Regions from separate parts of the Haliea sp. genome, predicted to be linked through region 2. Evidence: predicted binding sites of a transcription regulator. Region 2 holds the regulator's gene; the other holds the start of a gene.
What was found. The regulator sigma-54, encoded in region 2, starts transcription at its own class of promoters, with help from an activator protein. The targets are predictions, from matches to a motif close to TGGCACANNNNTTGCNNT.
Positions count from the first base shown of each region.

Region 1: glnL (nitrogen regulation protein NR(II)) is a predicted target of sigma-54. The motif match lies at 1,842-1,859, and genes of this name have one in related genera.

Region 1 covers NZ_JAWKZJ010000001.1:675,171-680,710, reverse strand. The annotation lists gene glnA (glutamate--ammonia ligase) at 1-978, shown strand, start outside; gene R3E49_RS03140 (DUF4124 domain-containing protein) at 1,112-1,648, shown strand; gene glnL (nitrogen regulation protein NR(II)) at 1,904-2,971, shown strand; gene glnG (nitrogen regulation protein NR(I)) at 2,955-4,364, shown strand; gene trmL (tRNA (uridine(34)/cytosine(34)/5-carboxymethylaminomethyluridine(34)-2'-O)-methyltransferase TrmL) at 4,384-4,848, shown strand; gene secB (protein-export chaperone SecB) at 4,903-5,412, opposite strand; gene grxC (glutaredoxin 3) at 5,437-5,540, opposite strand, start outside.
Region 2 covers NZ_JAWKZJ010000005.1:109,852-115,391, forward strand. The annotation lists gene lptA (lipopolysaccharide transport periplasmic protein LptA) at 1-105, shown strand, start outside; gene lptB (LPS export ABC transporter ATP-binding protein) at 83-808, shown strand; gene R3E49_RS10790 (RNA polymerase factor sigma-54) at 950-2,437, shown strand; gene hpf (ribosome hibernation-promoting factor, HPF/YfiA family) at 2,545-2,832, shown strand; gene ptsN (PTS IIA-like nitrogen regulatory protein PtsN) at 2,841-3,299, shown strand; gene rapZ (RNase adapter RapZ) at 3,308-4,162, shown strand; gene R3E49_RS10810 (HPr family phosphocarrier protein) at 4,165-4,434, shown strand; gene mgtE (magnesium transporter) at 4,531-5,540, shown strand, end outside.

The DNA of each region.
Region 1 (5,540 bases), on a different contig from region 2:
ATCTCTGGCGCGGGCTACGCCATCAGCTCTTCCGAGGCCGCCTGGTCTTCCAACCTGCACCAGGAAGACGGCAACACCGGCCACCGCCCGCGCGTCAAAGGCGGCTACTTCCCGGTTCCCCCCGTGGATTCGCTGCACGACATCCGCGCAGCCATGTGCACCGCCATGGAGCAGATGGGCCTGGGCGTAGAGGTACACCACCACGAAGTGGGCACTGCCGGGCAGTGTGAGATCGGCGTCAAGTTCAACACGCTGGTGAAGAAAGCAGACGAAGTACAGATCCTCAAGTACTGCGTGCACAACGTGGCGCACGCCTACGGCAAAACCGCCACCTTTATGCCCAAGCCACTGGTGGGTGACAACGGCTCTGGCATGCACGTTCACATGTCCATCTCCAAGGACGGCGTGAACACGTTTGCTGGCGACGGGTACTCCGGGCTGTCGGAAACCGCGCTGTACTACATCGGCGGTGTCATCAAGCACGCCAAGGCGCTGAACGCGTTCACCAACCCGGCGACCAACTCCTACAAGCGTCTGGTTCCCGGCTTTGAAGCGCCTGTGATGCTGGCCTACTCTGCCCGTAACCGCTCCGCGTCGATCCGCATTCCCTACGTTGCGAGCCCCAAGGGCAAGCGCGTGGAAGTGCGCTTCCCCGACCCGGCTGCCAACCCCTACCTGGCCTTTGCCGCACTGCTGATGGCGGGCCTCGACGGCATCCAGAACAAGATCCACCCCGGCGATGCCGCCGACAAGGACCTGTACGACCTGCCACCCGAAGAAGGCAAGGCCATCCCCACCGTGTGCTCCAGCCTGAGCGAAGCGCTGAAGTCACTCGATGAGGACCGTGGCTTCCTGACCGCAGGCGGCGTGTTCACCGACGACATGATTGATGGCTACATCGACCTGAAGGCGGCCGACATCGAGCGCCTGAACATGACCACACACCCGGTCGAGTTCGACATGTACTACTCCGTGTAAGCTGCGGAACGCTGTTTCCAGGCCCGCCACGTGCGGGCCTTTTTTATGCCCGCAGCACCCCGCCCCGGGGATAGGGCACCAACGCTTTTTCTGCTAAGGTTATGGGGAATCGCCGCGCCGGAGGCTATCGGGCATGATCCGTCTACTGCTGCTGTTATCGCTGCTGTTGCCTGTGGCCACCCAGGCCAGTCAGCCTATCTACAAATCCACGGATGCCCAGGGCAACGTGGTGTTTACCGACAAACCACCCGCCGAAGGCACCGCCCGTGAAGAAGTGACCCTGCGCCGCCTGAACACGCAGCCAGCGCCCGACATGAGCAGTGCGCCCGCGCCGCGCGATATCGCCCCGGAGGCGGAGCCAGCCGTAGCGCGGACGGTGACGATCATCTCGCCGGCAGACCAGACCGTGATACCCATGGGGCAGGGTGACTTTACTGTAGAGGCCTCTGCACAGCCCCCACTCAGCTCGGGCGAGAAGCTGGTGCTGCAGATTGACGGCGCACCCGTAGGCGATGCCCAGACGAACGGACGCTGGGCCCTGACCAATGTGTTGCGCGGTGGTCACGACCTCACGGTGGTGCGCCTTGGCGCCAGTGGCGCCGAAGTCGCGCGCTCCCCATCGGTACATGTCCAGGTCATGCGGCCCTACAATATCCAGAACCGCAACTAGCCCACACTGGACAGCGCCAGCGCTGCCGTGCACTATATTGGTGCGAATTATCAGCGGCTGCGGGAAAACACTTCGACAACCTGCCCTGAATCGCTGAGACTTGCCATTTTCGCCTTTTAAGTAAGTGCTCGCTACCAATATAACCCTATTTTTTATTGGTCAACCAGTGAGGCGCCTCTCCTAAAGGCCAAGTTGGCGTTATTCTTGCTTTGCCAACAGGCGTACCGCGCTCAGGCGGTCAATCATGGGGCAGGCATGCAGCAGAAACCCGACATTCTGGACCACATCAGCACCGGCGTGATCGCTTTGGACGCACAGCTGCGCGTCACGGCGATCAACTCGGCGGCCGAGGTGCTGCTGGAAGCCTCGGCCACGCGGGCCATGGGCATCGACGTCAGTCAACTGGTGCAGCACCCGGGTGAATTGCTGCAAACCCTGAAGCAGGCCCGGGCCAACCGCGCCACCCTGGCCCGGCGGGGCATGCTACTGGTCACACACACCGGCCAGGAAGTACAAATCGACCTGATTGTCACCGTGCTGCACGGCGAACAGGGCGATAGCCTGCTGCTGGAGCTGATTCCTATTGACCGGCTGCAGCGGATCAGCCGGGAAGAAAGCATGCTGCACGCGCAGGAAACGACCCGTGCGGTGATCCGTGGTCTGGCGCATGAGATCAAGAACCCGCTGGGTGGCGTGCGGGGGGCGGCCCAGCTGCTGGCCAAGGAACTGCCCAACGAAGAACTCGCAGAGTACACCCGTATTATCATCCGCGAGGCGGACCGCCTGCGCGACCTGGTGGATCGCCTGCTTGGTCCCAACCAGCGGCTGGCGATAGAGCCGGTGAATATCCACGAAATCATTGAGCATGTGCGCAACCTCATCTCGGCCGAGGTGAATAACGCTGTCACCATCAACCGCGACTACGACCCCAGCCTCCCGCCGCTGCCGGTAGATCGCGCACAGCTCATCCAGGCGGTGCTGAACATCATGCGCAATGCCCTGCAGGCGGCGGCGTCGCCGGAAGCGTGCAGCATTCTTCTGCGCACCCGCTCGCAGCGGCAGTTCACGATCAGTGGTCGGCGACACCGCCTGGTATGCCGCGTCGATATCATCGACAACGGCCCCGGTATTCCGGCAGACCTGCAGCAGGCCATTTTTGTGCCCATGGTGACCGGACGCCCGGACGGCACCGGGCTGGGACTGTCCATAGCGCAGTCCATCATCAACCGCCACGGCGGCCTGCTGGAGTGTGCCAGCGAACCGGGCAACACCCGTTTTACCCTTTATTTACCAATGGAACAGAGCCATGCAGAGACACGCTAAAGTCTGGGTCGTGGATGATGACAGCTCTATCCGCTGGGTGCTGGAACGCGCGCTCAGCCAGGCCGGTATCGACAACGAGAGCTTTTCCGATGGCGACCAGCTGATCGAGCGCATGCTTTCCGAGCAGCCGGACGTCATCATCAGCGACATACGTATGCCCGGTATCGACGGCCTGGACCTGCTGACGCGCATCAACGATCAGCACCCGGAACTGCCTGTCATCATCACCACCGCCCATTCCGACCTGGAGAGCGCTGTCGCCTCCTACCAGCGCGGCGCATTTGAGTACCTGCCGAAGCCCTTCGACATTGACGAAGTGGTGGCGATCACCGAGCGCGCACTGGCACAGGCGCGGGAGAAGCGCGGGGAAATGACCCTGCCCGAAGCCCTGCCGGACACCGAGATCATCGGCGAAGCCCCGGCCATGCAGGAGGTTTTCCGCGCCATCGGGCGACTGGCACAGAGCAACATCACCGTGCTGATCAACGGCGAATCCGGTACCGGCAAGGAGCTGGTGGCCCGGGCCCTGCATCGCCACAGCCCGCGGGCCCAGCGCCCCTTCATTGCCCTGAACATGGCGGCGATACCCCGGGACCTGATGGAATCCGAGCTGTTTGGCCATGAAAAGGGCGCCTTCACCGGTGCCAACAGCAAGCGCGAAGGCCGGTTCGAGCAGGCCAACGGCGGCACACTGTTTCTTGACGAAATTGGCGACATGCCAGCGGAAACGCAAACGCGCCTGTTGCGGGTGCTCGCCGACGGCGAGTTCTACCGCGTGGGGGGGCATACCTCAGTCAAGGTCGATGTGCGCATCATCGCCGCGACCCACCAGGACCTGGAAGAGCGGGTACAGCGCGGCGACTTTCGCGAAGACCTGTTCCACCGCCTGAACGTGATCCGTATCCACATACCCAAGCTGGCGGAGCGGCGCGAGGACATCCCGCGGCTGATGAAATTCTTCTTTCGCAAGGCCGCCGAGGAACTGGGCGGTGAGCCGAAGCTGCTGCTGCCGGAGACCGAGCGCTTTCTTACCGCGCTGTCCTGGCCCGGCAACGTGCGGCAGCTGGAAAACACCTGTCGCTGGCTGACCGTCATGGCCTCCGGGCGTGAGATTCACCTGCGCGACCTGCCTCCGGAACTGGGCAAGGTGGCGGCGCCCGCGGCGGGCGGCGGCTCCTCGCAATGGAACGAGCAACTGGGCCAGTGGGCGCGCAAGGAACTGCAGCAGGGCAAGCACCACATTCTGCGCCAGGCGGTACCCATGTTCGAGCGGGCCATGATTGAAGTGGCGCTGGCGCAAACCCAGGGCCGCAAGCGCGATGCCGCGGAGCTCCTGGGCTGGGGTCGCAATACGCTCACCCGCAAAATGAAAGATCTGGATATGAGCGACTGAGGGACGGCATACTGCGTGCATGCTGAACATCGTCCTGTACGAACCGGAAATTCCCCCGAACACCGGCAATATCATCCGCCTGTGCGCCAACACCGGCTGCCAACTGCACCTGATTGAACCACTGGGGTTCGAGCTGGACGACCGCCGCCTGCGCCGCGCCGGCCTGGACTACCGGGAGTTCGCCAACGTGCAGGTGCATGCCTCACTGGAAGCACTGCGCAGCAGCCTGCCACACTCGCGCCTGCTGGCTGTCAGCACCCGGGGCACCACGCCACACCACAGGGCAGACTTCCGCCGTGGCGACGCGATTCTATTGGGCCCGGAAACGCGCGGTCTGCCCCAGGCGCTGCTGGATGCATTGCCGGCGGAGCAGGTCTTGAGAATTCCCATGCAGGCCGACAGCCGCAGCCTCAACCTGAGCAATGCGGCTGCCATTCTGTGTTACGAAGGCTTGCGCCAGCTCGGCTTTCCCGGGCTGGCGTGAACGGCGGGGCGTGCGCAGCCGACCGGCGCCGGACAGGCGCGGCCGGGTAGCAGACTAGTGCTCGGTGCCAGCGGCAGCGGCCGGTGCCTGGCCCTGCTCCTGTGAGCGCGCCAGCGCCTGCATATACAGGCCATCGAAGTTCACCGGCGCAAGCATGACCGGGGGAAAGCCGCCCTTCACACACAGGGAGTCGATATTCTCACGGGCGTAGGGGAAGAGGATGTTCGGCGCCGCCGTGGCCAGTACGCGGCGCAGATTCTCGCCGTCGAAGCCCTTGATCAGGAAGATGCCCGCCTGCTGGATTTCAACCAGGAAGGCTGTTTCGTCTTCCATCTTGGCAGTCACCGTAATGGTCAGCACCACTTCGTAATTGCCGTTCTCGTCAATGGCATCGCTCTTGGTGTTGAGGTCGACATTCACCTTGGGCTGCCACTGCTTGCGAAACACGCCCGGGCTGGCAGGCGACTCGAACGACAGATCCTTGTTGTAGATGCGCTGCAAAACAAACTGCTGTTGCGCCGGTTCTTGTGCGGCGCCTGCTGCTGTTGCTTGTTCATCGGCCATTGAGCCGTCCTCCATCAGGTTGTGTTAGCGGCCGGGCGCCTGTTGCGCCTGGGCCAATAGGGAATCGAGACGGCCCTGGCGCTCCAGCGCCACCAGCTCGTCGCAGCCGCCGACATGCACGTCGCCGA
Region 2 (5,540 bases):
GCCGGTCGGCGCGAGGACGGCGGCCGGGTCGAGGTCGTCATCCCCGCCGAGGTGCTGGAAGGCGACGAACAAGAGGCGCAGCGTGGCGCAACTCAGGGCGAGTAACCTGGCCAAGGCCTACCGGGGTCGCAAGGTGGTCATCGACGTCTCGCTGGAGATTTCCAGTGGGCAGGTGGTCGGTCTGCTGGGCCCCAACGGGGCAGGTAAAACCACCTGCTTCTACATGGTGGTTGGCATTATCACGGCAGACGCCGGGCGCATCGAACTGAATGGCGAAGATATCACGTCACTGGCGATGCACGACCGGGCGCGCCGCGGGCTTGGCTACCTGCCCCAGGAGGCCTCCATTTTCCGCAAGCTGAGCGTGCAGGACAACCTGCTCGCGATTCTCGAAACGCGGCCCGACCTGGGCAAGGCCGAGCGACTGGCACACTGCGACCGGCTGCTGGAGGAGTTCCACCTGACTCACCTGCGCACCAGCCTCGGCCAGGCACTGTCCGGAGGCGAGCGGCGCCGCGTGGAAATCGCCCGCGCACTGGCGACCGAGCCCGACTTCATCCTGCTTGACGAACCCTTCGCCGGCGTGGACCCGATCTCGGTTTCCGATATCAAGGACATCATCATTCATCTGCGCAAGCGCGGCATAGGCGTGTTGATCACAGACCACAACGTCCGCGAAACCCTCGACATCTGCGAGCGTGCCTACATCGTCGGCGAGGGGCATATCATCGCCGAGGGAAATGCCCAGGAAGTGCTGGAAAACCCCCGCGTGCGCAAGGTCTATCTGGGCGAGCACTTCAGGCTTTGACGCAGGGCCTCACCCCTGCCCCGGGCCTCCACAATCCCGCAAGCAAATTTCGCGCCATTCTGTTGCGCGGCTACCTGCGCCAGCGCTACACTGGCATCACAGCCAACCCGCGGCGGTACCCGGGATGAATCCAGTACGTTGATGAAACAGTCGCTTCAACTCAAGCTTGGCCAACAGCTGACAATGACGCCGCAGCTGCAACAGGCCATCAAGCTGCTGCAGCTGAGCACCCTGGATTTGCAGCAGGAGATCCAGCAGGCGCTGGACAGTAACCCACTGCTGGAACTTGCCGAGGACGACTACGACGCCGAGGCTGAAGCCCGCGCGCTGGCGACCGAGAACAGCCAGTCCACCGGAGAAGCCACTCCGGAACAGGCCGAGCGCGACGTCGCCGCTAGCGCTGACGAATGGCAAACCGACACCCTCCCCGATGAACTCCCTGTCGACACCCAGTGGGATGACCTGCTGCCCTCCTCGTCGGCTCCCGCGAGTCAGGGGGAGGACGCGTTTGACGGCGATTTTGACGCGCGCAACAATGCCCGCGACAGTCTGCAGGACCAGCTGCTCTGGCAACTGAACCTGACTCGCCTGTCAGACACCGATCGCATCATCGCCATGGCCATTATCGATGCGACCGACGCCAACGGTCGCCTGCAGAGCAGCGTCGAGGATATCCACGAGTCCCTGACGCCGGATCTGGACATCGACCTCGACGAGGTCGTGGCAGTGCTGCACTGCCTGCAGCAGTTTGAACCGGCCGGGGTCTGTACACGCGACCTGCAGGAATGCCTGCTTGTGCAACTGCAACAGCTTCCCCCGGGGACACCCTGCGTGGAACAGGCGCGGCTGATGATCAGCCGGCACATGGCACAACTGGGCAGCGGAGACTACAAGCAGATCATGCGCCGTATGCGCCTCAGCGAAGCACAGCTGAAAGAAGTGCTAGACCTGATCCGCACCCTCGACCCAAACCCGGGGCAAAGCGTCGGCGAAGACACCACGGAGTACGTGGTTCCCGATGTCTTCGTGAGCAAGCGCAACGGCCGCTGGGTGGTCGAGCTCAACCCTGACATCGCCCCCAAGCTGCGCATCAATGACAGCTACGCCAGCCTGATACGTCGCGCCGACAGCAGCGCCGACAACACCTTCCTGAAGGACAACCTCCAGGAAGCGCGCTGGTTCCTGAAGAGCCTGCACAGCCGCAACGAAACGCTGATGAAAGTGGCGAGCAAGATCGTGGAACACCAGCGCAATTTCCTTGAGTATGGCGAAGAAGCCATGAAGCCGTTGGTGCTGCATGACATTGCGGAAGCCATCGAGATGCACGAATCGACCATATCCCGCGCCACGACACGCAAGTACATGCACACGCCGAGGGGTATCTTCGAACTGAAATATTTCTTTTCCAGCCATGTGGGCACGACTGAGGGTGGCGAGGCCTCTTCCACCGCCATCAAGGCGCTGATTCGCAAGCTGGTGGCAGCGGAAAACCCGCGCAAACCGCTCAGCGACAGCAAGATTGCGGCCGTATTGGAGGAGCAGGGTTTGCAGGTGGCCCGCCGTACCGTGGCCAAATATCGCGAGATGCTGATGATCCCGCCCTCCAATGAGCGCAAGAGATTGGTCTAGACTATCAGTGTACTGCCCGGCAGTACTTTGTCAGGTTGCCGCTGGCAGAAAGCGGCACACCGGTTCCGGGCGACCAGCCCGGCTTTCATGAGAAGAAGGAGTCAGGTATGCAATTGAACGTCAGCGGACACCACGTAGAGGTTACTCATGCGCTGCGTGAATATGTGGAGAGTAAGTTCGAGCGCCTGCAGCGACATTTTGACCAGATAACCAATACCGAAGTCACCCTGATTGTGGAAAAAATGGTGCAGAAGGCCGAGGCCAACGTGCACATTTCAGGCGCGGATATCTTTGCCGCAGCGGAGTCAGAGGACATGTATGCAGCGATTGACGCACTGGCGGACAAGCTCGACCGCCAGCTCATCAAACACAAAGAAAAGGCGCGAGCCCGTTAGGAACTTTCATGCACGTTCTTTCTGAACTGCTGACGCCGGGGCGCACGGTCTGCCGTGCCCCCGGCAGCAGTAAAAAAAGGCTCTTTGAAACGCTGGCCAGCGTCGTCAGCGAGAACAGCCCGGAGCTCGCGGAGGCGGATATCTTCGCCCAGCTCATCGCGCGCGAACGCCTGGGCAGTACCGGTCTTGGCGCCGGCATTGCCATTCCGCATTGCCGTATCGCCAATTGCAGCCAGCCCATCGGTTGCCTGGTCACGCTGGAGGAGCCCATTGACTTTGACGCACCGGACGATTTGCCGGTGGATATCCTGTTTGTGCTGCTGGTGCCCGAAGAGGCCCACCAGGCCCACCTGGACATCCTGGCACGCATCGCCCGCCTGTTCAGTCAGTCCAGCTTCTGCGACGCACTGCGTGATGCCCCCGACAGTGCCACGCTGTTCCAGCGCGCGACCGAGTGGCAGGCCTGACCCGCGCCATGCACCTGGTAATCATCTCAGGCCGCTCGGGGTCCGGCAAAAGTACCGCCCTGCACCAGTTGGAAGACGAGGGGTTTTACTGCATTGACAACCTCCCCGCGGCCCTGCTGCCTGCCTTGGTCGATGAGGCCAGCCGCCCGGGCTTTGAGCATTTCCGCGGTGCTGCGGTGTGCATTGATGCACGCAACGCCTGGCGCAATCTCGAAGACTTTAACGCCATCGTCGACGCACTGCCGGACAGTGTGCGCAGCGAAATCCTGTTTCTGGACGCGCAGGACAGCGTGCTGATCAAGCGGTTCAGCGAAACCCGGCGCAAACACCCCTTGAGTGGCGAGCAGATGCCGCTGGCGGAAGCCATCGAGCGCGAACGCGAGCTGCTTGAACCCATCGCCAGTGCCGCTGCGCTGGTGCTGGACACCAGCCAGCTGACCATCTACGAACTGCGGGATGCCGTGCGGCAGCGGCTGATCGGCGAAAGTTCGGGCAGCATGTCGGTACTGATACAGTCCTTTGGCTTCAAACGCGGCGTGCCGACGGATGCTGATCTGGTGTTCGATGTGCGCATGCTGCCCAACCCCCACTGGGTGAAAGAACTGCGCCTGCAGAATGGGCTTGACACGGAAGTGCGGGACTTTCTCGAAGCACAGCCGATGACCGGCGAGTTGTTCGACAGCATTTGCGAATATCTGGATCGCTGGCTGCCGCAGTACCGGGACAGCAACCGCAGCTACATGACCGTGGCGATCGGTTGTACCGGTGGCCAACATCGGTCAGTATATCTTGCGGCCAGGCTCTACCGGCACTACAAAGAGCAGTACCCGCAGGTTCATATTCGCCACCGGGAACTGCAGTAACCGTGATTCAAGCGCAACTGACCATCATCAACAAACTCGGGCTGCATGCACGTGCCGCCGCCAAGTTCGTCAGCTGTACCGCGGGCTACAGCAGCACTGTGCGGGCCGGCCGCAACGGCGAGATGGTCGACGGCAAGAGCATCATGTCCATCATGATGCTGGCGGCGGGGCAAGGCACGGTGCTCGACATCGAGGTCGATGGCCACGATGAGGAAGCCGCACTCGAGGCGTTGCGCACGCTGGTTGAGAACCGCTTTGATGAAGGTGAATAGGTCACACTGACTCCCCGCCACATTGTTACGCCCGGCGCTTTGCCGGATAATCTGCGCTGCATTGCCACCAGCCCCTTTTCCGCGGACCCGTAAGCCATGGCGCAGCCCTCATCATCACAGGCAAGACTCGAACGCCTGTCCCACGCGCTGGGGAGTGGCACGTTTGCCGATGTCAAACGCATGCTCAACGGTCTGCCTGCTGCCGATGTCGCCCACCTGCTGGAATCCTCGCCGCCCAAATTCCGCCATATCCTGTGGCAGATGGTGGAACTGGAGAACGAGGGGGACGTCATCAACGAGCTTGGCGACGAGCTCCGCGTACACTTCCTCAGCGACATGGATGCCGCGGAAGTCGCCCAGATTACCGAACACCTGCAGGACGACGATCTCGCCGACATCCTGCAGCAGCTCCCGGACCGCATAACGCGGGAAGTTCTCGACTCGATGGACCACCGGGACCGTGCCCGTCTGGAACAGGTCATGAACTATCCGGACGACACTGCCGGCGGCCTGATGAGTACCGACACCATCACCATCCGCCCGCCATTGACGCTGGATGTGGTGCTGCGCTATCTGCGCCGACACACCGAGATACCTGCCATGACCGACAATCTGATTGTCGTCAATCGCAATGATCAGTTTATCGGCCTGTTGCCGCTGAACACGCTGTTGGTGTCCGACCCCTCGGCCACCGTGCGGGAAATGATGCTCACTGATGTTCCACCGATTCCTGCCTCCATGCCGGACGATGAAGTGGCGCGTCTGTTCGAGCGCAATGACTGGGTCTCGGCCCCGGTAGTGGATGACGACGGACGCCTGCTTGGCCGTATCACCATTGACGACGTGGTCGACGTGATCCGGGAAGACGCCGATCACTCGCTGACGTCGATGGCCGGCCTGGCTGAAGATACCGACACCTTCGCGCCAGTACTCAACACAGCCAGCAGGCGTGCCATCTGGCTGGGAATCAACCTGGTCACAGCATTCATTGCCGCCTCGGTCATCAACATTTTTCAGGATACCATCGAAAAAGTAGTGGCGCTGGCGGTGCTGATGCCGATTGTGGCCTCAATGGGGGGCATCGCCGGGACCCAGACGCTGACGGT